DNA from 2 places in the Paenibacillus barengoltzii G22 genome. Region 1 is predicted to be linked to the other one. Evidence: riboswitches for the same ligand, from Rfam matches in the RefSeq annotation. Region 1 holds a riboswitch; the other holds the start of a gene.
The links. Region 1 has a riboswitch for S-adenosylmethionine ahead of C812_RS01635 (methionine ABC transporter ATP-binding protein). Riboswitches for the same ligand answer to the same signal wherever they lie in the genome.

Region 1 (19,232 bases):
AGGTCGCCGAGACCACCGCCGCCGACCATGCCTGACATGGCGGTATAGGATACCAACGTGACTACGGTAATCGTCATGCCTGCGATGAGGCCGGGCAGCGATTCTGGCAGCAGCACCTTGCGGATGATCTGGAATGAGGAAGCGCCCATGGCTTGGGATGCTTCAATCACTCCGCGATCCACCTCGCGCAGCGCCGTTTCTACCAAGCGGGCAAAGAACGGGGCCGCCCCGATCACCAGCGGCGGAATCGTCCCTTCCACACCGGTCGATACGCCCATGATCGCCCGCGTGACTGGAATCAACGCAACGATCAATATAATGAACGGAACCGAGCGAAGGATGTTAACAATGAGCGAAATGATCCGGTAAACCCAACCTAATACCAAGGATTGAGAACGTGAGAAGGTGAACAACAACACCCCGAGCGGAAGCCCGATCAAGAACGTAAACAAGGTTGCAAACCCCATCATCTTCAGCGTATCTAGTGTCGCCGTTCCCATCTCCGCCCAATCGATGGTTCCGAGATCCAATCCAGCCATTATTCGATCACCTCCACGTCAAGGTCACGTTCCCGCAGGAGCGACAGCGTGCGCTCCACCCGGTCATCTTCACCTTCAAACGATACGGTCAGTTGACCGTACGGGATATCCTTAATCGCTGAAATCGTGCCTTGCAGGATGGCGAAGTTGACGCCCGTTTCCCGAACAACTTGGGACAAGACCGATTCGTAGGTTTTCGCTCCTAAGAACGTGATTTTCACCAGCTTCGACCACTCTGGATGCGGAACCGAAGTCGCCAGCTTCAAGCCTTCATCCCCGGACTCCCGATGAATAAACTCCCGGGTTACCGGATGCTTCGGCTTCAGGAACACCTCCGTCACCGGCCCCTCCTCTACGATACCGCCTTGGTGAATAACCGCTACACGGTCGCAGATGCTTTGGATGACATGCATCTCGTGCGTAATCAGCAGAATCGTTAGCTGGAACCGCTTGTTGATGTCCAGCAGCAGCTTCAGGATGGAATCCGTCGTCTGCGGATCCAGTGCCGAGGTGGCCTCGTCGCACAGCAGCACATCCGGTTCGCTGGCCAAGGCCCGGGCGATACCAACACGTTGCTTCTGACCGCCGGAGAGTTGCGCCGGATACTTGTCACGGTGTTCCTCCAAGCCGACAAGAGCCAGCAGCTCATTGACCTTCTCCGCAATGGCCGCCTTCGGCGTTCCGATCAGCGTCAGCGGAAATGCGATATTATCATAAACGGTAGCCGAGGACAGCAGATTAAAATGTTGAAAAATCATGCCGATTTTGCGGCGCTGTTGCTGCAGCTCACGTTTGCCAAGCTTCGTCAGCTCCACCCCGCCGACCCAAACCTCGCCTTCGGTCGGGCGCTCCAGCAAATTGATGCACCGGATCAACGTACTCTTGCCAGCACCGGAATGACCGATGACGCCGAAGATTTCCCCTTTGCGAACGCTCAGATTTAATCCGGACAGTGCGGGGGTTGCCGTTTTTTTGGTGCGATAGATTTTCGTAATGCCCTTCAGTTCAATCAATCGGCTAACCTCCTGTTCCTAACATGCGGAAATATAACAAAAAGAGCCCTAACAGATTCAAAGGGCTCTCTTTACGTAAAGACAATGCCTTCTCATCTGCCAAAACCGAGTAAATCACATCGGTTTTGAAGGAATTAGCACCATGACATTCGGCCGTGATGAGTGCGCTTCATTCCGCGCATCATTCACGGGCGAATCGGTTGCTGGGCTTCATCGGGCCTTTCCCTCCGCCTCTCTCGATAAGAAATAAAATATGAAATTAAAAGAGTCGTTTGTGAAATTACATCAATGTTAACCTGTCATGTAAAACTATTGATGAGTATAATGAGTTTTGTTCGTTTTGTAAAGAGGAAAAATAAGAATGGCGATCGGATTAGATCGCCGTAATTTTTTTCCATCTATGATTGATGTAGTCAAATACCGTGAAGTAGGTGTCACAAACCATTTGGTATCCTTGCTCCAGATCCCGGATATGCTGATCCAGGTCCTCCAGGGCAACCTTGCCGAACAACGCCTGATGCCGTTGCCACAAGTCGTCCTTCATCTCCGAGTTCATGTAGTGAATCTCCGTATTTCTCCGGCGCCGCAACACGCCTAACGCTTCCCGGTACTTCTCTTTAATCGCGTTCAACCGGCTCCCCAGTTCAGTGTGAATCTTTAGCGTCGTAAATTGGCGCAACACCGTAAAATAGGAGAACCGCGACTTCACCTTCGACGTGTTCAAATCAAACAGTTCATTAAGCACCGTCCCAAGCTTGTCCAGCGCCGAGAACACGCGAATGAACCCATCCTTGTAAAAATACACATATCTCGCATAATCCGCCCGTTCCACCGGGTCCATGTCTTCAACAAATTCGGTATGTACCTTTTGGCGAAAAAAGGTAGCGGCATATAAGCATTGTTCGAGCTCATCCAACGAAGAGATCAATCCGTGCACCCAAATCTCCAGCTTGCGGAAATCATGCGTAGGGTCTTGATGCTCCTTGATTTCCTTCTGCAGCAGCCTCACGGTCTGCGTCATCGCGCTGATCGTATCGGCCAGCCGCCCCTCATTTTGGCGAGGCGGCTCCCCAAGCAAGCTTCGCAGCATAGGCATTCCTCATTTCACAGAAAGTAGGATTTCCAACGCTGATCCACCAAGGACACGATATCCTCTTGCGGGAACAGCTCATCCGGGTACCCTGGCTTCATGCGGGCATCAATAACGAGCGGCAAACTGTAGGACAGATGATGCTGGCGCACCTCGGAAGCCGCGTAGATGTCGCTGGCCGGATTAAACCGCGTAAACACCGTCCACAGGAACGCCGTTTGATCATGAGCCGCGGCTTCGGCGTTATCCACCAGCACCACCAGCGGCCAAGCGGTCCCGCGTTCGCGAAGACGACCCAGCAGACGCTCGGCCAGTTCCGGCTCGTCCTCATAGGATGCACCAGAAACGACAAGACATCCGTCATGAAATACTTGGATCGAATCGATTTCCGCGATTTCGCCTTCCTCGTACGCCCGAGGCAGCTCGCGCATCGGCTCGCCTACGCCGATCAGAATCGCCTTACTGCCGTGATTCAGCTTATGGCCGGTGTAGTCCAGCGTATCATGCGAAGTGTTGTTTAGAATAAACAAATCCATGCGTGGATCAAATCGTTCCAGAACCGTCTTCAGCAGCAGACGGAAATCGGCGAGATCGATCAGCTTGTCCGTCAACATCAGGAATTTGGTCAGTGAAAGTTGACCTTCCCCAAGAATCCGGAAGGCGGACACCAGCGCTTCACGGGAATAGCTCTCCCGAACAACCGCCGAGCTCAAGGCATGGAATCCGCTCTCCGCATACGTCCAAAGCGAGCGCACATTCGGCATGACGATCGGGAAGGCCGGCGACAGCAGCTTTTGCAGGAAATCGCCCAGATAATAATCCTCCTGACGCGGTTTACCAACGATGGTTGCCGGGTAGATGGCATCCTTCCGATGCCACATATGGCCAACATGCAGCACCGGGAATTCATGCTGCAAGGAATAATAGCCAAAGTGATCGCCAAAAGGCCCTTCCAGTCGACGCTCATGCGGAGGCACCAGCCCAAAGATGGCAAATTCCGATTCGGCCGGAATGCGGTGACCGCCCAGCGGGTTTTCGGCCATCGGCAGCTTCTCACCAAGAATGAAGGAAGCAACCAACAGCTCGGACAGATGCTCAGGCACCGGTGAAATCGCCGAGGCAATCATCGCTGGAGGTCCGCCCAGGAACACGGATACCGGCAACGGTTCGCCGCGTTTCTCCGCCTCATGGTAATGGAACCCGCCGCCTTTTTGGATTTGCCAGTGCACGCCGGTGGTTTGATCATCATACAATTGGATCCGGTACATTCCCAGATTGTTTTCTTTGGGTTGCAACGGATTTTCCGTATACACCAGCGGCAACGTAATAAACGGACCGCCGTCCTTCTGCCAGCTGGTCACCTTCGGCAGGTCTTTCAGCGGCGCTTCCGTTCGGCAGACGTCAAGAATCGGGGCGTCTTTTTTGGATACCGTTCTCATGCCAACCTTCAAAACGTCGCGAATCAGTCCGCGCTCATTCCAAATCGCTTTAGGTGTCGGCGGCAGCAGTTTATGTATCGCGTCAACCAATTGGTTAGCAAGCTGTTCTGGTCGCGGGCCAAAGGCCATCTCCACCCGGCGAGGGGTTCCGAACAGATTTGTTGCCACGGGAAAAGGCGTACCTTTGACATTGGTAAACAGCAAAGCCGGGCCGCCGTCATCGATGACCCGCCGGTGAATTTCGGCTAACTCCAGGTAAGGATCAACCGGCACATCGATGATTGCCAGGTCGTTTTCTTTTTGCAGTGCATCGATCCATTGACGCAGATTCTTGTAGCTCATCTCCTGATCCTCCTAAAAGACCGGGTCAGCGCCCGGTCGTTACGTAACTTTACACTATAGACAAAAGTATACCTTACCTCATCCCCCTCGGGATGCCCAGTCATTCTACAGATTCATGACAATCCCGGCGCAATCGCGGAAGTTGTCCCCGAAACCTAACGCCATGAAGCGCAGGTTAAACGGCTTTATCAGCCGGTGCAGCCTGTACCTCCTTGGCGGTTCGGCTCAACTGCCAGGCTCGGACGCTTAAATAACATAGAACCCCAAACAAGGAGGCCAGCACGATGATATGCGCCAGCGAAGCGAAAAGATAAATCTGGTAGTTGTTGATCGTCAGCGCGATGGTTGCCCCGGTCAGCACTTGAATGATTACCAGCACCGTGGCGGCAACGCCCAGCTTACGGATGCCCGGCAGTTCGGGATGCTTGCGGAAGGCAAAATGGCCCACCGTGGCGATCACGACCAGCAACAGAGCAGCCGCAACCCGGTGAATAAAGGCGATCCCTTCCCCACCGGATAAACCGGGAATAAGCTGCCCGTTACATAACGGCCAACCGCTGCAGCCACCCGCCGAGTCCGTATGGCTGACATACGCACCGAGGTAAACGACAATGTATGTGTAAGCCGTCGCAAACCAAGTCAAATTGCGGAACGCTTTGGACACGCGGGTTCCCGATCCAGATGGACGCACAGGGTCTTGCGAACGACGCCCTGCATTGCGGTCAGCTTGTCCGCGTTCTTCCTCGCGGATGCCGAGAACGAGCATGATCGAGCTGGCAAAAGCGATCAACGAGAACCCGAAGTGCAGCGCCATAACGGCGGACGACGTAGGGTAAATGACCGCCATCGCCCCCATCACAGCCTGTACCATAACAAAAATTAAGGCCATCAAGGAATACAACTGCAAATCCTTCCGGTTCTTCCGGTACATCCAAAACGCGATGAACGCTGCCAAAGAAAACAAACCGGCCGCCCCGCTGACTGCCCGGTGAGAATATTCAATCATGGAAGCGAGCGTATGTGCAGGGACAAACTTCCCATGGCAAAGCGGCCAATCATTACCGCAGCCAAGTCCGGATTCCGTTTTGGTCACAACGCTGCCCCCAAGAGTCGCCAGAAACATTACAAAACAAGAGGCATAACTGAGCCATTTTAAAAATTTCGTATGCAAAACGGTTCACACCTTTAAGTTAATCGGTAATCCTTTTCATTATAACCGATCAAGTAACCACTTTCATAGAAAATGTTGAAAAATAGACACCGCCGCAAGGGGAAGTCCCTGCGGCGGTGTGATGAATATAATGGCATCCGTTTGATTTTAGATTATAACGTATCCCGAGTCTCCGGCGTGTCATGGAGCGTATGATACACATCCAACGCCTTGTTCAGGAAATCCTCAATTTCCTCACGGGATTTGCGAAGCTTGTTCACGAATCGAACCAGCTCGCGGCCATCGGTATAGGCTACGAAGCTGGGGATTCCAAGAATGTTTTGCTCCTGGCTGACGTCGCCGACTTGGTCAACGTCGACTTCAATCAACGTCAGACGACCTTCGTATTTCGCCTCAACTTCAGGCATAAATGGATCTATAAATTTACAATCCGAGCACCAGTCGGCTTTAAAAACCGCTACGATCAGGTTGCTGGATTGAATGCTGACTTGAAATTCCGCGGGGGATGTAATTTTTTTCATAAATGATCCTTCCTTTCATCAGGATACTTCTAGTCAACCAAAAGCGGGAGTGGAAGTCAATCTTTTTGGACATACTGGATAGTATTATGCCTAGCCGGCCGCCAAATATTCGGACGCTCGATCCAAGGTAGAAGGGAGGCGGAATCCATGAAAGACCACCGCCAAGACACCGGGAACGGGAAGGCCGTCAACCTGAAAAGATGGATGTCCAGCCTGCCCGCCGCAATCTCAACGATGTTCAAAAATAAAACCGCCGTTCTTTCCGATTCCTCTGAATTGCGGAAAGAGACGGTGGATTTGGGCTGGAACGAAGCGGCTGCCCGAACGGTCATCAGTGAAATCGAGGAGTTGCTGCGGCGTTCTGCGGCCGCTCGTTCCGCATCAGCAGGAGAAGATTACAGCGCTGAGGATTTGCAGTTGGCCGAAGCGATCGCGGAGGAGACCCGTCTGGCCGGAGCCAACAATATCAGCCGGACGGCAGCTTATCTCGCCTGCTATCAAGCATGCCCGGAGCTGCATTGGGCCTTCCTCGCACATATGGTTTCACGGAACGCCGGCTGGAACATGACAGATCTGCAAAGCAGCCGTATGGCCGATGCGATTGATGCGGAAGAGAAGCGGCTCACGTATCGGTTTCTGGAGCGGTGCAACGCCCTGATTTTTCAGGACGCTTATCCGCAGCTCAGACTGTATATGAAAAGCCGGGAGCTCGGGGCCAGCCGGTTCCACCTACTGCCGTATTTTCACGTTTCGCGTTTTATGCGGCCGTTTTGGGAGCGGTTTTGGATCGACCGCGGCAGCGCTTTGCTAACCGTCGGACTCATTATCAATGAGCAAAATTATATCGAAAAACGCGTGGTACGCCATCCTTACTTCCAGAAGCAGGTCACGGACAAATTGAACTTCCGCCTGTTCAGCTTGGCGGGATTAAACCAGATCGTGTTCCCGCTGAGCGAAGCGGCGGAAGGGGGCGACGGGGCTGCCGGGAGCAAAGTGCGCCGCCTCGCGGGGCGCACCGTCTCCGACTTCGGCAGCCTGCAAGCCCGCATCGCGTTAGGCAAGAGCCTGTACGCGATGCTGATGGGCTACCGCGCCGTACGCAGCGGCGCGGAGCGCTTCGCCGCGAGCGTGCCGCACAGCGGCTCGCGGGCCGATTATTGGCCGGAACTGTTCACGGCCAATTTAGAAGAAGCTCTGACCGCCAAGGTTCAGGGGTCAGAGCTTCTCGCCCAGGAGACGCTGCCGCCGGGCCAGCGTCTCTACAGCCCCAAGCTGCTCAGCGCTTGGGGCGACACCGCCTATGAGCCAATCTCTAGGGAGGATTGGCTCAAGGACACCCGCGCGCTGGACGACATCAGCGCGCCAAAAGCGCCGTTCCTGTGCGACATCAGCCGCTCGCACAGGAACGGCATCCTCACCACCGCATTTGTGCACGATGCGGTGGAGGAGCAATGACAGGAGCGGGGTTGAGCTTGTTCGTCAACCCCACTCCTGTCACCGAACTAACCATGTGGCTGAAGCGCTTCACATGCTCCAGCTCCAAGCTCAGCTTCCTACCGCCAAGGAACCTCCCGAGCCAGCTCTTTTTTACCATTATCCCGTTAAATCAGGCAAAGCTATTTTAAACTGAAGCAATTAAACCAACACAACACAAGGACCAACACCTAACCGCCTTATATGCGCCTTATATGCGCCTGCTAATTACCTACTTATTTCATACCCATCTCACACCCAACTCCCCCTGAACCAAGGGGATAACCCTCTAACGTCTCTGAACCAAAGGGATAATGGTGCAAAAGCGCCCAGCCGCACACCCTTGGAGCATCGAGCTTTCCCCAACGACTTGCCGCCTACCCACTGTCAAACCACACGATGCTTCCCCTCGCACCCTCTACCTTCTACCTTCTCTGACCGAAAGGGATAATCGTGCAAAAGTTCCCAGCGGGATACAACCATACAACCACACCCCTACGTGACACGCACGACACGACCTAATCCCCTCCAGATCCACCTGATTGATGCGCCCCCGCACTTCTACTTCCCTGAACCAAGGGGATAATGGTGCAAAAAAAAGCGACCAGCAGACACATGCGCATCCACTAGTCGCTTAAATTTGCTTCATGATTTCTAATATTAGCCCACCTGGCGGTCTCGGCCGCCGCGTTGTAAACGCATGAGCGGGGAGAGGATTTTGCGGAGGGGGGCTGGGTAGCTGGTCAGCTCGTCCTTACGGACGACGCGCAACAGGATGAGCAGCACCGGATAGAGTGCCACCACTGCCACGCCAACGATGCAGCAGGTCAGGAAGAACGCGACCCGCGCTGGCATCAGGTCCACCATTTGAATGCCGGCTTGGTTTAAGCCATAGCCGACACCGGACAACACCACAACCGTGACCAGAAAACCGCCCCAGCGGCTTCCCATCAAAGAAAACGGTACGATTTGCTTCATTGCTCGAACGTTCAGCAGCGTAATGACGAAGAAACAGAGTCCGGTGGCGATAATGATGCCATAAATCCCCCAAAACTGCGCAAACACATAGCTGGCTGCGAGCTTCACGAGAATCCCGATCGCCACATGCACCATCGACAAATTGGCTTTACCTACCCCCAGCAGAATCGAGTTACTGGTCATCATTGTAATTTGAAAAATCGTTGCGAACGTCAGCAACGCGACAATGCTGCTGCCATCCCGTGTACTGAACAGCAACCCGTTCACAGAGTAGGCCGCCGTGCCCAATGCAAGGATGATCGGCATCCCGCTCAGCACGGCCACCCGCATCGCCAAGGTGACCTGACGCTGCAAATGCTCCTGATCCTTCCGCGCATATGCGGCGGAAATGATCGGCACCAGCGATTGGCTGAGCGCGATCGCCAGAATCGGCGGAATCCCCGCGATCATTTGCGCCCGGTTGCCGAGAATCCCGAGAATGTAGGTAGCTTGTCCAGAGCCGATTTGTCCGGTCAGCAGCGGCTTCAGGATCGAGTTGTCGATGAAGTTAACCGCCGGTACCGCCAATGCGGTCAACACAATCGGAATCGACAGCTTAAAGATTTCCGCATAAATCCGCTTAAACGGCAGACGACCGGCAACGCTCCGCGGTTTGGCTTGTCCCTCGGTCTGGTCTTTCCGTTGCAGCTTCAAGCTGTACACCAACATCACGATCAATGCCGCAACCCCGCCGAGCACTGCGCCAAACGTTGCGCCGGCCGCGATCTTTTCGCCCGAGTAACCCCAGTGGAACAACACAAACGCCAAAATAATCCCGGTTGCCACCCGCACGATCTGCTCGATCACCTGCGAAACGCCCCCGGCGATCATAATATTCCGGCCCTGTAAATAACCACGGATCATGGCGATCAGCGGAAACAGCAACAAGGCCGGCGCCAGGGCACGAATAGCCACCACTGATTCCGGAACGCCGGAAGCTACCGCGTAATAGGGCGCCAAGGCATACAGCAGCACGAACATCACCAAGCCCGCTACACCCGCAAAGAGCAGCGCCGCTTGGTATACGCGCCGCGCCTCCTCCGGCCGGTTTAACGCGTGCCGCTCCGACACCATTTTGCTCAGCGTGCTCGGGATCCCTGCCGTGGCTAAAGTTAACAGCATAAAATAGGCCGCATTAGCTTGAGAATAAGACGCATTCCCTTCGATACCTAGAATATGCTCCAACGGTACGCGCTGGAACAAGCCAAGCACCCGGGCAATCAACGCCGCCCCCGCCAAAATTAACGTGCCTTTAATAAACGATTCCTTCTTGGACAAAAGCAATTCCTTCTTTCCCGCAATCCATATGAGTGCTAACTAAAATGATGACTAAAATGCAACGATCCAAATGATAAACACGATGATCATCACCAGCTGCAAAATCACCTTGACCACCATGCTGCTAAGCAAACCAACCACAGAACCGATGCCTACCTTAAACGATTTGCTGAGCGACTCGCCCTTAATCAATTCCCCGATCATTGCACCCAGCAACGGCCCAAGAACCAAACCAAAAGCCGGAATGACAAACGGTCCGATGATAATGCCGATCGTGCTCAGCCAGACAGATAGCTTGCTGCCGCCGAATTTTTTGACACCCCAAGCCCCGACCGCATAATCCGCCACCATCAGCGCGACCACGATCAATGTTTGTAATATCCAGAAGAAGGGGCCAAACGACTCAAACGAGAAAAACCATCCGTACACAAAAAAGGCAAAATATATGGCGAGCACTCCAGGCAGTACGGGATACACCGCTCCGGCCATCCCCACAGCAAACAGGGCAATCACCAAAATCCAGCCAATCACGGACAGTGCCATTTTCTCACTCCCCTGTCAAAATATAGTCCCGAATAATCCAAGCAATGCCATCTTCATTATTCGACGTGGTCACGACATCGGCCTTCTCCTTCACAGCCTCTTGGGCGTTCCCCATCGCAACGCCCAGACCCGCGGCTTCAATCGCAGCCAAGTCATTTAAACTGTCTCCGATCGCAACGACTTCCGACATCTCGAGTCCAAGCAGTCCGCACACCGTCTGAATGCCGCTGGCCTTGCTGATCCCTTTCGGGTTAATCTCCAAATTGTGCGGGGAGGAATTCGTGATTTCTAGGCCGCCCATCTCTTGCAGCTCCCGCAAAATCTCTCCCCTCACCTCATCATCCTCGGTAAAATAACCAAACTTCATCCAATAATTCTTTTCCAATAATTCCGGTTGCCAGTTCCCTTCGTTATAACTGCCTTCCACGGCATAGGCCCAGAACCAGACATTCTTTTCCCGGGAAATGTCGTACATTCGCGAAACGAGTGATCGATCAAGCAGCACCCGACGGTACAACTCATGCGGGGACTTCCACACTTCGCTTCCGTTTACCGTAATCATCGGCGTCCCAAGGTCAAGTTGATCGCCATACGGAACTGCTTCCCGATAGCCTCTTCCTGTCGACAAGCAGACGTGGACTCCTGCCGCCGCCGCCTTCCGGATCCAACGTTCTGTCTCCGGCGAGATTTGTAGATCGTCGTTCAGCAAAGTTCCATCCATATCGAGCGCCAACAGTTTATATTTCAACAACAGACAGCTCCCCCCATCCGCAAGTTTCTGACTCTCTAAACAGCATACCGCCATTTTACCATAATCCCGAACTCCGACAAAGCTTAGTGAAGCAAGGACAAGTCACTCATAGGCATGATGAAAGCCGCCCACCAGGGCGGCTTCGCACCACTCAAAAAACTCTCAGATTAACGTTGTCCGGTCAACGACTCAATATCGATGAACGGTGTGGCGCCGCCTGTAACTTGCGGGAGTTTGCCGTCCCATTTTTCCAGCGCCTTCTCCTGCACTTCGATCTGTTTCAGCTGCACGAGTTCCGGTGTAACCTCCTGCTTCTTCAGCTTCAGCGCTTCTGCCTCAGCTTCCGCCTGAGCGATCTTCTGCTGCGCTTCAATCTGAATCCGCTTCAGGTCGTTGCTCGCTTTCAGCGCCTGCTGCTGAGCTACCTGCTTCGCTTCGATCGATTGGTTAAATGCGTCGGAGAACTTAAAGTTGACGATATTAATTTCGTTAACGATTAAATCGTATTTGGCCAAACGGGAGGTTAAATGCTCGCTGATCTCTCCGGCTACAACGTCACGCTTGGCAATCAATTCCTCAGCTTGGTAACGAGCTGTCACTTCTTTGACGATCTCCTGCACCGCCGGATTAATAATGACCGTATCGTAATTGCCACCGATATTGTTCATCAGGTTGTAAGCCGACTCCTTGTTCACCGAATAGTTCACGGCAACATGCGTAGATACCGGCTGCAGGTCCTTCGATGATGCGGTTGTATCTGTTTCCGTTTTGGTCACCTGCGTATTCACCTGAATGACGGTTTGAACAAACGGTATTTTAAAATGCATGCCCGGGCCTAAAATATTATCATTTAACTTCCCGAACGTTTTGTACAAGCCGACATGACCATATTCGACCTGCGCATAACTGTTGGATCCGACGATCAGGACGACAATGACGATAATGGCCGTAGAAATCCATTTCCCCACGGACATATTCCTCTTGGTTTGCTGCTGCGTTCCTGTCTCCATATGAATCCCTCTCCCCTTAATATGTGGTCTAACCGGAACGATTGACCGGCTAACTATATTAAGTAATACGGAGAAGGTCGTCGTTTGGTGGCAAAAACTTGACAAAAACGTGCCATATTTGTGTTAACCAGCGATTTTCACGATTATATTGCGTTTCTTGCTGACTTAAGCGGCCGCAGAATGCAGTTCATCGCGTTTCAGCTGCTTCCTCCCGAATCGAGCGATCAAACCATGCTTGGGCGAAAAGAGGAATGCCAGCAGGAATAACCCACCGGCAACCGTGACCATCGAACCGGCGATCGAAGCATCCAGCCATTTGGCCGCATAATAACCGCCGGCTGCGCTGATCGCCCCGATCAGCACGCTGTAACCGATCATTACACTCAGTCGATCGGTCAGCAGATATGCCGCCGAGGCCGGGATGATCAACATGCCGACGACCAGAATCGCCCCTACGCTCTCAAAAGAGGCCACCGTCGACAGCGAAACAAGCCCCATCAGCAGATAGTGGAACAATGCAACCGGAATGCCTATTGCAGCCGCCAATGCCGGATCAAAGGCACAGAGCTTAAATTGCTTGTAGAAGAGCAAGATGGCTGCGAGTACGATAAGCAGCGTCCCGCCCAGCATCCAGACCGCGATCGGCCCCATATCGTAGCCGTTCCATATCCAGGTATCCCATTGCACATAGGCGATTTCACCAAATAAGACGCAGTCTAGATCCAGGTCGATATGCGAAGCGTTCCGGCTGATCAGGATCACACCAACGGCAAACAGCGCTGTAAACACAATGCCAATCGAAGCATCGGATTGCAAGCCGCTTTGTTGCAGCATCTGGATGAAGAACACCGTGATCAGCCCCAGCACAGCGGCCCCGATCAGCATCAGCAAAGAGTCCCGCGAGCTGCTGACCAGAAACGCGATGGCGATGCCGGGCAGCACAGAGTGGCTGATGGCATCCCCAACCATGGCCATTTTTCGCAAGACCAAAAAGCAGCCCAAGATTCCACACGTCGCCGCAACCAACGTACCAGTTAATATAATCCAAAAATCCGCCATGTTATTCCGCCCCCCTTTCGACCGTGTTCCCGGCTTGCTTGATTATCGCCAACTCCATCGGTTGCTGGATTTCATTGCGGCTGCGCCAGCGTCGTATCCACTTAGCCAGCCAACCCCGATTTGGCGCAAACACAGCGGAGACGAAAAACAAAGCGGTCGCCGCTAACACCGTCACCGGACCAGTTGGCAAGTTCGATAAAGTGGAGCTGATCAGCGTACCGGTAATCCCTGACAGTGCTCCGAACACACCTGCCAGCACAACCATCACGCCCAGCGCATCCGTCCAGTACCGCGCAGCCACAGCCGGGGTAATTAGCAAGGCGGCTACGAGCACCACGCCCACGGCTTGAATGCCCACGACAACCGCCACCACGGTCATCATTAGCAGCAACTGTTCAAGGAAAGCTACTTGAAGCCCCATGCCCCGGGCAAACCCGGGATCAAAGCTCACCAGCTTCAACTCCTTAAAAAGCAACGCGCATATCGCAATAAGCAACACGGACACCGCGCCCATCAAGTAAACGTCAGCCAACATCATGGAAGCCGCCTGACCAAACAAATATTTGTCGAGCCCGCTCTGGTTCCCGTTGCCGCTATGCTGGATTTGGGTCAACAACACGATGCCGATGCCAAAAAACACCGACAACACGATGCCGAGCGCTGCGTCCTGCTTGATCCGCGTGTAGCGGATAATGGCGGAGATACCAAACGTCGCTGTCACCCCGGCGAGGATGGCCCCAAGCATAAACAGACCCACGGATTTGACGCCGCTTAGCATAAAGGCGATGCAGATTCCTGGCAACGCGGCATGCGCTAACGCATCTCCAAGCAGACTTTGCTTGCGAAGATAAGTGAAAGAGCCGATGACGCCGCTGCCCAAGCCAAGCAACAAGGATCCCATTAGAATCCACTGCAGGTTCGGATCCGTGATCCATTGCCATACTGTCGTTAGCATCACGTCACACCTTCCCCGCAGGCACCGCACCGAAATCGGCCAGCATAGCAATCTTCCCGCCGTACGTCTTGTGCAAATTTTCCGGTGTAAATGTCTCCTCAGTAGGTCCGGCGGCAATCAACTCACCGTTCAGCAGCAGCACATGATCAAAATATTCCCGTACTGTAGATAAATCGTGATGTACCACCAGCACCGTTTTCCCTTGCTCCTTTAATTCGTGCAGCAGGGCGATGATCGCTTTCTCTGTAGTGGCATCGACGCCGGCAAACGGTTCATCCATAAAATACACCTGCGCATTTTGAGCCAGAGCCCGCGCCAGAAAGACCCGTTGCTGTTGTCCGCCGGATAACTGACTGATCTGGCGCCCGGCGTACTCCGCCATTCCCACCTTCGCGAGACATTCCAGCGCGATCTGCCGTTCCTTGACTCCGGGGCGGCGAAACCAGCCAAGCTGGCCGTAACGCCCCATCATCACAACATCCAGCGCATTCGTTGGGAAATCCCAATCCACCGATTCGCGCTGCGGCACATAGCCAATCAATTTGCGTTGCTCCCGATAGGACTTCCCATAGATGCGAACTTCACCGTCCAGAGTGGGAAGCAGCCCCAGTACAGCCTTTAGCAGCGTAGATTTCCCCGCTCCATTAGGACCTAGAATCCCAATCAACTGCCCTTCCGGGATGTGAAAAGAAACCGATCTTAACACCGGCTTCTTCTGATAAGCAACGGTTAATCGGTTCACCTCAAGCGGATAAACGTTCATTTTGGATCCCTCTCTCTAAAGTTATTTCAAGGCCTCAACGATCGTGTTGACATTATGACGGACCATCCCGATGTAGCTATCCGCTTCTGACCCTGGTTCTCCCAGCGAGTCGGAATACAGCTCGCCGCCGATTTTTACCGTATGCCCCAGCTCCGCAGCTCCGGCAATCACCGCTTCCATCGATTTGGTCGGAATGCTCGACTCAACAAATACGGCTTTGATCTTATTCTCAACCAGGAAGTCTCGGAGCTTGGCGACATCCCTTGAACCGTATTCCGCCGCCGTACTGATTCCCTGCAGACCCATCACCTGAATGCCGTAGGCATCTCCGAAGTAGCCAAAAGCATCATGAGCCGTGACCAGCACCCGGTCCTGCTCCGGAATTTCTGCGATCCGCTCCTTCACTTCCGCATCCAGCTTCTCCAATTCGGCAATATACGCCTCGGCGTTCTTCCGGTAGACGTCGGCATGGTCTGGATCGTAGGCCGACAACGTGTCGCGGATCGTTTGCGTGGCTGTGATCCAATGCCGTACGTTAAACCATATATGCGGATCGTACTGCGTCCCCCCGGCATCTGCACCAGAGCGCAGCTCGCTTGGATCAATGTCCTTCGAGACCGCCACAGTCCGCTTCTTCTTCTCCAATTTCTCGAAAATCTCCGTCATTTTCCCTTCCAAATGCAATCCACCGTAAAACACGACCTCCGCCTGATCCAGCTTCTCGATATCCCCCTGTGACGCCTTGTATAAATGCGGGTCCACTCCTGGCCCCATTAGACCGGTGACTTCAACCTGCTCGCCGCCAACCTCCTGAACGACATCTGTGATCATGCCGATCGTAGTCACCACCTTAACGGGGGAATCATTAGCCGATGCGCGAACATGATCAACCTGATCTTGTACTTTGGAACAAGCCACTAATACGATGAACGCCAGCACGCCGAGCGTCATTTTGGCCCGTTCAAACGGGCTTTTCTTGATCTTCATTTCGTCCATTTTGCTACTCCTCTCCTCGAATTTGATTTAATGTTGTACAAGAGAACACTTGTTTACTTGATACCTTTTTGTTTTATTTGTATAAAAATGTTTCCTTAGGGCAAATTCTAAGCAAAAGATTCCCAAAAAGCAAGAGGAATTTCCCATAAAACAAAAAAAGCCTGCTCATCGCGAGCAAGGCTTCGTTTAATCCTATATTTACTTCTTAGGGTTACCGTCCAAACCGTATTCCCGATCATATGCATCAAAAATTTTCCGAGCAACCGGTGCCGCGCTGTAAGCCCCAAAGCCTCCTTCGGGAATTACAACCGCCACCGCCAGCTTCGGCTTCTCCCTTGGGGCGAATGCAATAAACACGCCGTTATCCAACAGTTCTCCTCTGTAATCCTGCTGCGAAGTTCCCGTCTTGCGGGCAAAATCGTAAGGAAACCCATCAAAGGCGTTCACAGTTGTTCGCATCCCTTCAATAACTTCATCCCAATAGGCCTCCTTCATCTTCACTTCGTTAAGCACCTTCGGTTCAAATTGAACCACCACTTGGCCTTCGGCATCGGTGATTTTCTGCACAAGTCTAGGTTGCATGCGTTTTCCCCGATTGGCCAGCGTTGCGGCATATTGCGCCAGTTGCATCGTCGTATATTTGCCCTGCTGCCCGAAGGAAGCATAAGCCAAGCGGGACAATGCCGTCTGCGATTCGTCTTTATAATCCAAGATCCCTCGGAAATCATCAGGCAAATCGATTCCTGTGGGGACGCCTAACCCAAATTGCTTCATGTAATCGTCCCAAACCTGAATCCCTTTGGCTCCATATTTGTTGTACAGCTTCTCCCCGACCATATCGACCATAAATGCATTGGACGATACGCGAATGGCATCTTTCGGATAAAGGGGGCCGTAGACATGCCCGGAGGAGTTCCGCACACTCGCTGAATCGTTGCGGCCGAAATAAGCGATCCCTCGATCGTTGTACTTCGTCTTGGTCGTAAACAAACCTTCGTTTAAGCCGATCAACACCGACAATGGCTTGATCGTCGAACCCAGATACACGGTGGACTCAAAATCGTGGTCGGAGCGCCCGGAGGAATACGGCCATACCGTGCCATTCCGATAATTTGACGAAATTTGGTTCCATACCTCATTGGATACTCCGCCAGTTTGCCATACATTCGTATCATAATCCGGCATGCTGGCCATCACGATGACGTTTCCAGTGTCGACTTCCATAGCCACGGCATAACCCGTTTTGGCGTGAGGATGCACTCTACCGGATACTAGGTTTTGATGAACCCACTCGATTTGATCCAGAATCGCCTGTTCTGCGACCTGTTGCACCTTTTTATTGATTGTCGTATGCAGATCGTACCCCTTCTCCGGTGGTACGATTTCGGGAACGCCATTCACCATGTTCCGCGGATCAATCGGCACGCGCTTATATCCGTTTTTCCCCCGCAGTTCCTGCTGATAATATAGCTCCAACCCATCGAAGCCGACAAACTCGTCTTCCGTGTATTGCAGCGCCGGGTCGGCATTTCGTCGTTCCCGTATCGGCTGATACCAAGCCAAATCATATGTGGATTGGAACTTCTTTAGATAACCGATTGTTTGCACCGCAACCAAATCAGGGTCATAGTGGCGCACCGACTCCTCAATGATGTCTATTCCAGGAAACCTGCTTTTTTGAGCAAGGAAATAGGCGGTTTCTTGTTCCGTCAGGTTGCTCTTGATACGACGTGGAGCAAACCCGCTGCTGCGGCGAAATTTCAGATCCATCGCATCCAGAATCTCTTCCTCCGTCATCTGTGCGCTGGGATCGCCATACGAATCAAACACCTTCTTCAATTCTTTCGCCAGGGCCTCAGCTTCCGTCAAATTAGCTCTGCCCGTTTCAGTTGTTGAATCGTAGTTACTTTTCTGTAAAGTCAAATATAAGGTTTGGATTGGTGTGGAATAAGCCAGCTTCGCTCCATCGGCGGACAGAATCGATCCTCGAACCGGCGGCATCGGGACATCCCGGAACCTCATTTTCACCTCTTCCATAGAGATCGATGGTCCTTCGACAAACTGCAAAATGGCAAGTCGGATAATGATGAGAGTGAACAACGCGAAGGCACTGAAGAAAAACAGATTCAGCCGAATATGGAAATGCCGCCGCATGGAGGCTTGCTGTTCCTGGGAATCCCCAATGACGAATTTGTTCATCCACTTTACGCCTCCCTGTTAGTGATGAATCGTCCTTCCATAAGAAAAACGACCCTTTCAACATCGCTGTGAAAAGGTCGTTGCTGTCATTGGATTCAATTAAGGATTCGTTTGCTCGGTTTGATTCCCGTTTTGCTGGGAAGCATTATTGTTGGTCTGTTGCTGATTTTGGTTTTTGGTCTTTTTCGGAACCCCGTCCAAGCCATATTCCTGATCGTATGCATCAAAAATTTTACGGGCAACCGGCGCGGCGCTGTAGGCACCAAAGCCGCCTTCCGGGATAACAACTGCTACCGCCAGCTTCGGGTTCTCCCGAGGGGCGAAAGCGATAAATACGCCGTTATCGCGATTGGCACCATCAGCCCATTGCTCCGAGGTCCCGGTTTTTCTGGCAAAATCGTAAGGGAATCCCGAGAAAGCCATGGAGACATCGGTCTCCATACCGCTGATGACCTCTTTCCAATAAGCATCGTTAAATTTGATCTCATTGAGAACTACCGGTTTAAATTCCTTTACGATATTGCCGTCCGTATCAGTAATTTTGCTGACGAGATGCGGTTCCATGCGTTTCCCTCGCGTAGCCAAAGCCGTTGTATATTGGGCGAGCTGCATCGCGGTGTATTTCCCTTGTTGTCCAAAGGAAGCATAGACTAGCCTTGATAAGGCTGTCTCCGATTCATTTGTATACTCCAGTTTGCCCAAATATTCTTTTGGCAGATCCACACCCGTCGAAACCCCTAGACCAAACTGCTTCATGTAGTTGTCCCAGATTTCAATCCCTTTCGATCCGTATTTGTTGTAGAGTCTTTCCCCCACCATATCAACCATAAAGGTGTTTGAAGAATGACGGATCGCGCCAGCCGGGTCGATGGAACCATAAGCATGGCGTTGGGAGTTCCGGACACTTGCAGAATTGTTCTTCCCAAAGTAGGCAATACCTGTATCGTTATAATAGGTACTTGTTGTAAACAAACCTTCATTCAAGCCGATCAACACCGATAACGGCTTAATGGTTGAACCCAACAAAATAACGGATTCCAAGTTATGCCCCGACCGCCCCGAACTAATCGGCG
Region 2 (9,000 bases), on a different contig from region 1:
ACTTTTGCAGTCACGCTCGACTCGCCTAATTCAAAAGATCAGTCGGGATGATTTAGGCGCACGTCCAACAAGAGACTAATGCATACGTCTCGCCCAACCCAAAAGGCCAACGCGGACCTCAGCCCGTGTTGGCCTTACTGTTTATATCCAATCTCTCTTCCGGAAGATGAAGTACATCCCTAAACCAAGCACGCCCATAATGCCAAGGACGATAAAATAGCCGTATCGCGAATGCAGCTCCGGCATATTGTCGAAGTTCATCCCGTAGATCCCGGTGATCAGTGTCAGCGGGATGAAAATCGTCGTAATCGCGGTGAACACGCGCATGATTTCGTTGGCGCGGTTGGCGATGGCGGCCTGGTAGGCCTCGCGTAAGTTGCCGACGAGCTCGCGGAACGTGTCGAAGTTCTCGGAGATCTTCACGGCGTTTTCGTAGATGTCGCTGAAGTATTTTTGCAGCTGGTCGTCGATTAGACGAAGATCTTTCTTGTTTAAAATATTGATGACTTCCTTCTGCGGCCCAAGCACCTTCTTCAGCCACAAAATTTCACTTCGCAGCCCGATGATTTCGTTCAGGTGCGAACGTTTGGTATGCATCAGAATGTCTTCTTCCAGCTTCTCGATCTTCACTTCGATTCGGTCGCCGACGGTGAAGTAGTTATCAACCACCAGGTCGACCAGCAGGTACAGGAATCGGTCGGGCTCGCTGACCTCCTGCTCCCACAGGATCGGCTTCACCGCACGAAGTTCGTTGATCTTCTGTTTAGTAACTGTAATGATATAATGCCGTCCCAAGAAAATGTTCAGTGCACGCAGGAAAATTTCCTCGTCATCATACCGAATGCTATTTACAACGATGAAATAGTGGTTGTCGTAGGTTTCAATCTTTGGCCGTTGCTCTTCTTCGCTTAAGCAGTCCTCCACAGCCAGATCGTGCAGCGAAAATAAAGGCTGCAGCAGGGCAAGGTCATCCACCCCCGCGTCGATCCAATAGAAACCTTCTTCCGGAGCGGTGGTTGTTAATTCCACGTCCTCAACGGGGGTAAATACGCCGGCTAGAACATGACGGATTTTCATAAGCTCTCACTCCCTTTCCCCGGGCCTGAAGGCCTGGGATGCTCTTGTTGCAGCATAGGAAAGGGACCAACCGCGGGTTCGCCCGGCAACGATCAAAAAGGCGTTTATGCAAACACCGGGAAACGAAAGTGCCCTCTACGTTCCGCAGGCACCCAGCGGGTCGGTATCCTATGCAATTGGTTGACCTGGGTATTCCTCTGCGGACTCGGGTCGCCTTCCATTCTCGGTTTCACCTCGCTATAATCAGGTTACATGTCGATTCGTCAAACCCTAGGCCCGTCTGGGCCCAAAGGCACTTGTCTAGTATAACGCCAGCGAATGAAATGTTTCAACCCAAAAGTATACTATGTGCACGGGAGCCAAGCGGTCCATGAATACCGTGTGATTTTTCTCGCAGAGTTCTTGACGGAATGCCATCTGATACTTTAAAGTGAATGTCAGGGAGTACGGGCAACGGCCCAGACCCCGACCCTAACTAAATACAGCGAAATCTTATCAAGAGCAGGTGGAGGGACTAGCCCGATGATACCCGGCAACCGGCGATGACAACCATCGCAGCGGTGCTAATTCTTGCAGAACCGTCCGTATCGAATACGGGGCGGCTTCTGAGAGATGAGAGAGGCGCATACCGAATACGTAATGACCTTTCTCCCCGTGAGAGAGGTCATTTTTGTATACACGGCCCCTCGAAACGGATGTTGAGTTGAGAATGACGCTACGATTAAAGGAGTGAAACCACATGCCGATTAAAGTCCCGGATCATTTACCGGCCAAGGACGTGTTGACCAACGAGAATATTTTTGTCATGGATGAAAGCCGTGCCTATCATCAGGACATCCGCCCGCTGCGGATCGCGATTCTGAACCTGATGCCTACCAAGGAAACGACGGAGACCCAAATCCTGCGTTTGCTGGGGAACACGCCGCTTCAGGTGGAGATCGTTCTGCTTCATCCGAGCACGCATACCTCAAAAAATACGTCCGCAGAGCATCTGGAGATGTTCTACAAAACGTTTGGCGATATTCGCAATCGCCGCTTTGACGGCATGATCGTGACAGGGGCACCGGTCGAGCAATTGGATTTTGAAGAAGTGAACTACTGGGAAGAGTTGAAGGAAATCTTCGAGTGGTCCAAAACCCATGTCACATCGACCATGCACATCTGTTGGGCCTCTCAGGCCGGATTGTATTACCACTATGGCGTTCGCAAGGTTCCCCTGGCGAAAAAATGCTTTGGGGTCTTCTCCCACACAGTCAACGATCCGAAGGTGAAGCTGCTGCGCGGATTTGATGAAGTATTCCAAGTCCCGCACTCCCGTCATACGGACGTGGAACGTTCGGACATTGAGCGGGTGCCGGAGCTGCAGATTCTGGCGGAATCGGAGGAAGCCGGCATTTACTTGGTCGCCACCCGTGACGGGAAGCAGATCTTCGTAACCGGGCACTCCGAATACGATCCGGATTCGTTGAAATGGGAGTATGACCGGGATATCGCGAAAGGCATGGACATCGATCTGCCGGTGAACTATTTCCCGAATAACGATCCGACACGCGCCCCGCGTTCTTCCTGGCGGGCCCACGCAAACTTATTATTTTCCAATTGGTTAAACTACTATGTGTATCAAGAAACGCCGTACGATATCGATCAAACGGCCGACTTTGTATATGAGATATAAAAGTGGAGGGATTGCAGGTGGGGGAGAGAAACAAGGAATGGCGTATCGAGAGTAGATTGGCACAAATCGGATCGGTCGATGAACCAGTCACAGGCGCGGTGAATTATCCGATATATCAAGCCACGGCGTTTCGGCATCCGCGCCTGGGGCAAAGCACGGGCTTCGATTATATCCGTACGAAAAGCCCTACCCGCAAAGTGCTGGAAGACGCAGCGGCGGCTCTGGAATCCGGCGATGCCGGGTTTGCCTGTAGCTCCGGGATGGCCGCGTTGCAGACGGTATTTACGTTATTTTCGCAAGGCGACCATCTCATCGTTTCGTTGGACCTTTACGGAGGCACGTATCGCTTGCTAGAGCGGATTATGTCCAAATTTGGCGTAACCGCATCTTATGTGGATACCAACGATTTGGATGCCCTTGAACGTGTACGTCAAGAGAACACGAAGGCCGTTATTATTGAAACGCCAACCAATCCGCTGATGATGATTACGGATCTTGAAGCGGTATCGACATGGGCACGGTCCCACGGCCTGCTCACGATCGTGGACAATACGCTCATGACGCCGTATTTCCAGCGGCCGATTGAGCTTGGTGCTGACATCGTAGTTCACAGTGCAACCAAATATTTAGGCGGCCATAACGATGTTTTGGCCGGCCTGATCATTACCAAAGGCGAAGAGCTGTCCCAGGAGATGGCGATTCTGCACAACTCGATAGGCGCGGTGCTCAGCCCGTCCGATTCGTATCAGTTGATGCGCGGCATGAAGACGCTGGCGCTGCGGATGGAGCGGCACGAGAGCAACGCGCTGGCAATCGCCAAATTCCTGCAGACCCATCCTCAAGTAGCCGAGGTGTTCCACCCGGGCTTGGAGGATCACCCAGGGTATGCGACGCAACGGAAGCAGTCGAGCGGCAATACGGGGATCTTCTCCTTCAAAGTCACGGATGCTCGGTACGTTGAACCGGTGCTGCGCAATCTCAATCTGATTGCATTTGCCGAAAGCCTTGGCGGCGTCGAATCGCTGATGACCTATCCTGCGGTGCAGACCCATGCCGACATTCCGGAGGAAATCCGCAATGCGGTTGGCGTGGATGATCGGTTGCTGCGGTTCTCCGTTGGCATCGAGCATGTCGAGGATTTGATTGCGGACCTGAGTCATGCACTGGAAGCGGCACGGCAGGAAGTTGAAGGGGGACAAGGCGTATGAGCAGGCAGGAGAAACGGGACAACAAATTTGAAACGAAACTGATTCACTTCGGCAGTGAGGTGGACGAGGCTACCGGCGCATCCAGCGTACCGATTTATCAGGCGTCCACGTTCCATCATCACGATATTTTTAATCCGCCGCATCACGACTACAGTCGTTCCGGGAATCCGACTCGGCAGGCGCTGGAGGATTACATTGCCGTATTGGAAGGCGGGGTCCAGGGCTTCGCGTTTGCCAGCGGGATGGCCGCGATTTCCACCACGCTGATGCTGCTCTCGGCTGGCGATCATATTATCGTGACCGAAGATGTGTACGGGGGTACATATCGGCTGTTGTCCAATATTTTGACCCGGATGAACATTGAGACGACCTTTGTAGATATGACCCAGCCGGAATTGGTGAAGGCGGCTCTGAAACCTAACACGAAAGCTGTCTATATGGAAACGCCTTCCAATCCTACGTTAAAAATCACCGATATCGCGGAAATCTCCGCGTGGGCGCGGGAACATGGGTTGCTTAGCATCGTAGATAATACGTTTATGACGCCGTACTACCAGCGTCCGATTGAGCTGGGGACCGATATCGTTCTGCACAGCGCAACGAAATTCCTCGGCGGACACAGTGACGTGTTGGCCGGTCTGGCGGTAGCTCGGACGGAAGAAATAGCCCGTCAGCTGAAATATGTGCAGAACGGGCTTGGTACCGTCCTCGGCGCGCAGGATTCCTGGCTGCTGATGCGCGGCATGAAGACGCTGGGAGCGCGGATGGCGCACAGCGAAGTGAGCGCGCGCAAGCTGGCCGACTGGCTGAGTCGGCGGAGCGACATCGAAGCCGTGTACTATCCCGGCCTGCCAAATCACCCCGGCCGTGAGGTTCAGGAGAAGCAATCCACCGGGTATGGTGCGGTGGTCTCCTTCGATGTTGGGTCGGGCGAGCGGGCCAAGAAGCTGCTGAATCAAGTGAAGCTGCCGCTCGTTGCGGTCAGCCTGGGTGCCGTCGAGAGTATTCTCTCCTACCCGGCGATGATGTCGCATGCTTCGATGCCGCCGGAGGTTCGCGCTGAGCGGGGCATTACCGACGGGCTGCTGCGTTTCTCCGTCGGACTGGAGGACATCGACGATTTGCTCGCCGATTTGGATCAGGCGCTTGTCAACAGCTGAATAGGCTCGTGAACGAATTAAAAGGCCGCATTATGCGGCCTTTCTCGCTTTTTTCTATGAAGTGCCCTTGCTCCTTTGGCGTCTGTGCCGTGATTGGGTGCTGTTTTTCCTGGGCGGACTGTGTTACGATTGAATTAACATTTTAAATTTTCAGGTATCGCCTGGGATTCATTTATTTGTTCTAAGGAGGCAGTGAAATGACTGCAATCGACGATATATTAAACAAAGCGCTGCAGGGCGGACGCCTGGATTTGGAGGATACGATCCGATTGTTCGAATCTGACGAAGTGGAGAAGATTGGACATACCGCCAACATTTTGATGGAGCGCAAGCATCCTGAACCGATCACCACGTTTGTGATTGGGCGGAACATTAACTATACGAACATTTGTGACGTATATTGCCGGTTCTGCGCTTTTTACCGTCGGCCGGGCTCTGAGGAAGGGTATGTGCTTCCGGACGAAGTAATTTTTCAGAAAATCCAGGAAACGGTAGACGTCGGCGGCACAGAGATTCTGATGCAGGGCGGAACTAACCCGAATTTACCTTTTAGCTATTATACGAACTTATTGAAGGCGATTAAGGAGCGCTTCCCGAACATCACCATGCACTCGTTCTCTCCTGCGGAAATCATGAAGATGAAGGAAGTCTCCGAGGGGCTTTCGCTGGAAGAAGTTTTGCGCGAGATTCATGCAGCAGGTCTGGATTCCTTGCCGGGCGGCGGAGCTGAAATTTTGGACGACCGCACACGTCGTAAAATCAGCCGCTTGAAAGGCTCTTGGAGAGACTGGATGGACGTGATGCAAACGGCCCATAAAATCGGCATGAACACGACCGCCACGATGGTGATCGGGTTCGGCGAGTCGATGGAAGAACGGGCGCTGCATCTGCTGCGCGTGCGGGAAGCACAGGATGAGTGCATCCAGAACGGGTATCCGTCCGAAGGATTCCTGGCCTTTATCCCGTGGACGTTCCAGCCGGACAACACGAACCTGAAAGCGGAACGGCAAACACCGGAATCCTATCTGAAAACAGTCGCGATCAGCCGGATTGTGTTGGATAACATCAAAAACCTGCAGTCCTCTTGGGTAACGATGGGTCCGGAAGTCGGCAAATTGTCGCTGCAATACGGATGTAACGACTTCGGCAGCACGATGATTGAGGAGAACGTTGTATCGTCCGCCGGTGCAACACATAAAGTAAATATCGAATCGATCTTGTCGATTATTCGTTCCGCAGGCAAAGTTCCGGCGCAACGGAATACAAAATATGAGATTTTGCGCGTGTTTGATGAAGAAACGACGGTCGAACGCGATTTCATTATGCAAAACTAATTTGATCCGACTCTAAAATATTGCTGGCAGAACTGCCTTTCATTCCATGAACGGTTCCCGTATATCCGCTACCTTCCCACCATATACTTGGAGAAGGAAGCGGAAGGGGGCCAGATTCATGGATTTTTTTACTGTACGCGTCAATTGCGGTTCCGCCGAATCGGAGGAACGGTTCAAAGCTTCGTTACAGGAGGCTGTCAGCAGCTTACATAACCGTGAGGTACGGCTTCGCTTTCAAGCGGCCGCAGGCGGGATGCTGGAGGCGGTGCTCATGGGAAGCCCGGAAGCCAGCGACGGGGAGCAAGCTGCTGGCGATCTACAACTGATCGACTGTTTGTCACAAGGTATCGCAGAGTACATCGTCCGCGAGAAGGAAGCAGTGATCGCCGCCCGAGTCATGCGACGGGATTACAGCTTCGAATCCCGCGAAGAAGCGGAGCAGGTGCATGAAATGGTGAACCGGCTTCTGGCCGAAGATGCGGTTACCGGCTGTGCCCGTGATCAACGCAAAACGATGGTACAAGAAGCACTGCGTGAGTATTTGCAGTCTTCCTCCCAGCTCCATCTAGAAGGGTTCGTCTGGTTTCGCCTCAAGGCTTATGAGGACAAGCTGCGTGAAATTGTAAACTATGCCGTAGACGAGTTTTTGCTCGACAAGCAGTATGAGGAATTTATTGGGCTGCTGCAGTATTTTGTGTATTTCCAGGAGCCTTTGACCCCTTTAGTCCATTTGATGCATAAGCAGGAATCTGAATTTGCGATTCTGAACGAGCAATTTACGCCGATTCGTGTGCCGGCATCCGGCGGGGTTATCGCGCGGATTGCCGATCAGGAGATGCAGATGGAGGACGTGATCGTCAGCACCTTGATCTCCCTCTCCCCGGACCGGATATTAATTCATACTCAGGAACCTGATGCCCAGGTGATTACGACGATCTCGCGGATATTTGGCGAGCGGGTGGAGATCTGCTTGTTATGCCCGCATTGCCAGCTATTCCATCAGGAGATGCGGCGCCTAGATCAAGGATAATGATGAAGACGTTTCTTGACGAACGGGGAAGTTCGCATTATAATTACTTGCATTAAGTGAACTACCTTAAATAGCGTGGACAAAGACATGAGCCAGAAGGCTTGAACGGTACAGAGAGAGGGAACTTGGCTGGAATTCCCTTCGGATTCGCTTTTGGTTTACCCCTTTGTAGCTGTATTCCCGAACCTTCGTGAAGTAAGGAATACCGGTTCATTCCCGTTAACGAATGCCGAATTAAGGGCCATATCCGAGTGTGATGCACGGGTGAGTGTTGCGGATTGGCCGAATGAGGGTGGAACCACGGGTATATAACGCTCGTCCCTTTCCGGGACGGGCGTTTTTTAATTTGTCCGCTTCCGGTAACCAATTCTATTTTTAGGGAGGAAATCAAGGTGGCAGTATCAGTTGTTTTGCCGGACGGTTCGGTTCGGGAGTATGCGGAAGGCAGCAGTTTGGAGGATGTGGCGGCTTCGATCAGCAGCGGGTTGCGTAAAAATGCGCTGGCCGGGAAGATCGATGGTAAAGCTGTCGATTTAAATACGAAGCTGGTTGACGGCGCGAAAGTGGAGATCATTACGGCGGATTCCCAGGACGGACTGGAAATTATGCGTCACAGCTGTGCGCACTTGATGGCGCAGGCGGTAAAACGCCTGTACGGCAACAAAGAAGTGAAGCTGGGCGTCGGTCCGGTGATCGAGGACGGATTCTACTACGACATGGATCTGGAGCATCCGCTCAATCCAGAAGATCTGCAGAAGATTGAAAAAGAAATGGAACGCATTATCGGTGAAAACCTGCCGATTACTCGTCGTGAGGTGAGCCGTGAAGAAGCGTTAGCGATTTACACCGAGCTCGGGGATCCGTATAAGCTAGAGCTCATTCGCGACTTGCCGGAAGACAGCGTCATTTCGATTTATGATCAAGGCGAATTTTTCGACTTGTGCCGCGGGCCGCACGTGCCTTCGACCGGGAAGATTAAAGTGTTTAAGCTGCTGAGCGTGGCCGGTGCTTACTGGCGCGGCGATAGCAAAAACAAAATGCTGCAGCGCGTATACGGCACTGCCTTTATGAAGAAGGCAGATTTGGATCATCATCTGCACATGTTGGAGGAAGCGAAGAAACGCGACCACCGCAAGCTGGGTAAGGAACTTAATATCTTCACGTTCAACAACCTGGTTGGTCAAGGCTTGCCGATCTGGCTGCCGAAGGGAGCGACAGTTCGCCGGACGCTGGAACGTTATATCGTTGATATTGAAGAAAGACTGGGTTATCAGCATGTATACACTCCGGTGCTGGGGAACGTCGATTTGTATAAAACGTCGGGTCACTGGGAGCATTATCAAGAAGACATGTTCCCGAAAATGGCGATTGATACGGAGGAATTCGTACTTCGTCCGATGAACTGCCCGCACCACATGATGGTGTATAAGAGCGATATGCGCAGCTACCGGGACTTGCCGATCCGTATCGCCGAGCTGGGGATGCAGCATCGCTATGAAATGTCCGGTGCTTTAAC

Region 2: it holds a riboswitch for S-adenosylmethionine, as region 1 does, so the genes downstream of both, metA (homoserine O-acetyltransferase MetA) here and C812_RS01635 (methionine ABC transporter ATP-binding protein) in region 1, are expected to answer to the same signal.

Annotation. Positions count from the first base shown of each region.
Region 1 is NZ_KE159652.1:318,162-337,393, reverse strand. Features, by position in the region: gene C812_RS01640 (methionine ABC transporter permease) at 1-539, opposite strand, end outside; gene C812_RS01635 (methionine ABC transporter ATP-binding protein) at 539-1,552, opposite strand; SAM riboswitch class I at 1,642-1,798, opposite strand; gene C812_RS01630 (Cthe_2314 family HEPN domain-containing protein) at 1,926-2,642, opposite strand; gene C812_RS01625 (UbiD family decarboxylase) at 2,657-4,423, opposite strand; gene C812_RS01620 (COX15/CtaA family protein) at 4,599-5,594, opposite strand; gene C812_RS01615 (thioredoxin family protein) at 5,747-6,115, opposite strand; gene C812_RS01610 (DUF2515 family protein) at 6,263-7,570, shown strand; gene C812_RS01605 (putative polysaccharide biosynthesis protein) at 8,249-9,883, opposite strand; gene C812_RS01600 (DUF456 domain-containing protein) at 9,935-10,420, opposite strand; gene C812_RS01595 (Cof-type HAD-IIB family hydrolase) at 10,431-11,231, opposite strand; gene C812_RS01590 (prohibitin family protein) at 11,345-12,187, opposite strand; gene C812_RS01585 (metal ABC transporter permease) at 12,353-13,246, opposite strand; gene C812_RS01580 (metal ABC transporter permease) at 13,248-14,201, opposite strand; gene C812_RS01575 (metal ABC transporter ATP-binding protein) at 14,206-14,964, opposite strand; gene C812_RS01570 (metal ABC transporter solute-binding protein, Zn/Mn family) at 14,986-15,960, opposite strand; gene C812_RS01565 (peptidoglycan D,D-transpeptidase FtsI family protein) at 16,159-18,159, opposite strand; gene C812_RS01560 (peptidoglycan D,D-transpeptidase FtsI family protein) at 18,259-19,232, opposite strand, start outside.
Region 2 is NZ_KE159653.1:815,198-824,197, reverse strand. Features, by position in the region: gene corA (magnesium/cobalt transporter CorA) at 142-1,077, opposite strand; SAM riboswitch class I at 1,567-1,696, shown strand; gene metA (homoserine O-acetyltransferase MetA) at 1,817-2,752, shown strand; gene C812_RS12105 (aminotransferase class I/II-fold pyridoxal phosphate-dependent enzyme) at 2,770-3,960, shown strand; gene C812_RS12100 (trans-sulfuration enzyme family protein) at 3,957-5,120, shown strand; gene mqnC (cyclic dehypoxanthinyl futalosine synthase) at 5,318-6,454, shown strand; gene C812_RS12090 (putative sporulation protein YtxC) at 6,573-7,484, shown strand; gene thrS (threonine--tRNA ligase) at 7,877-9,000, shown strand, end outside.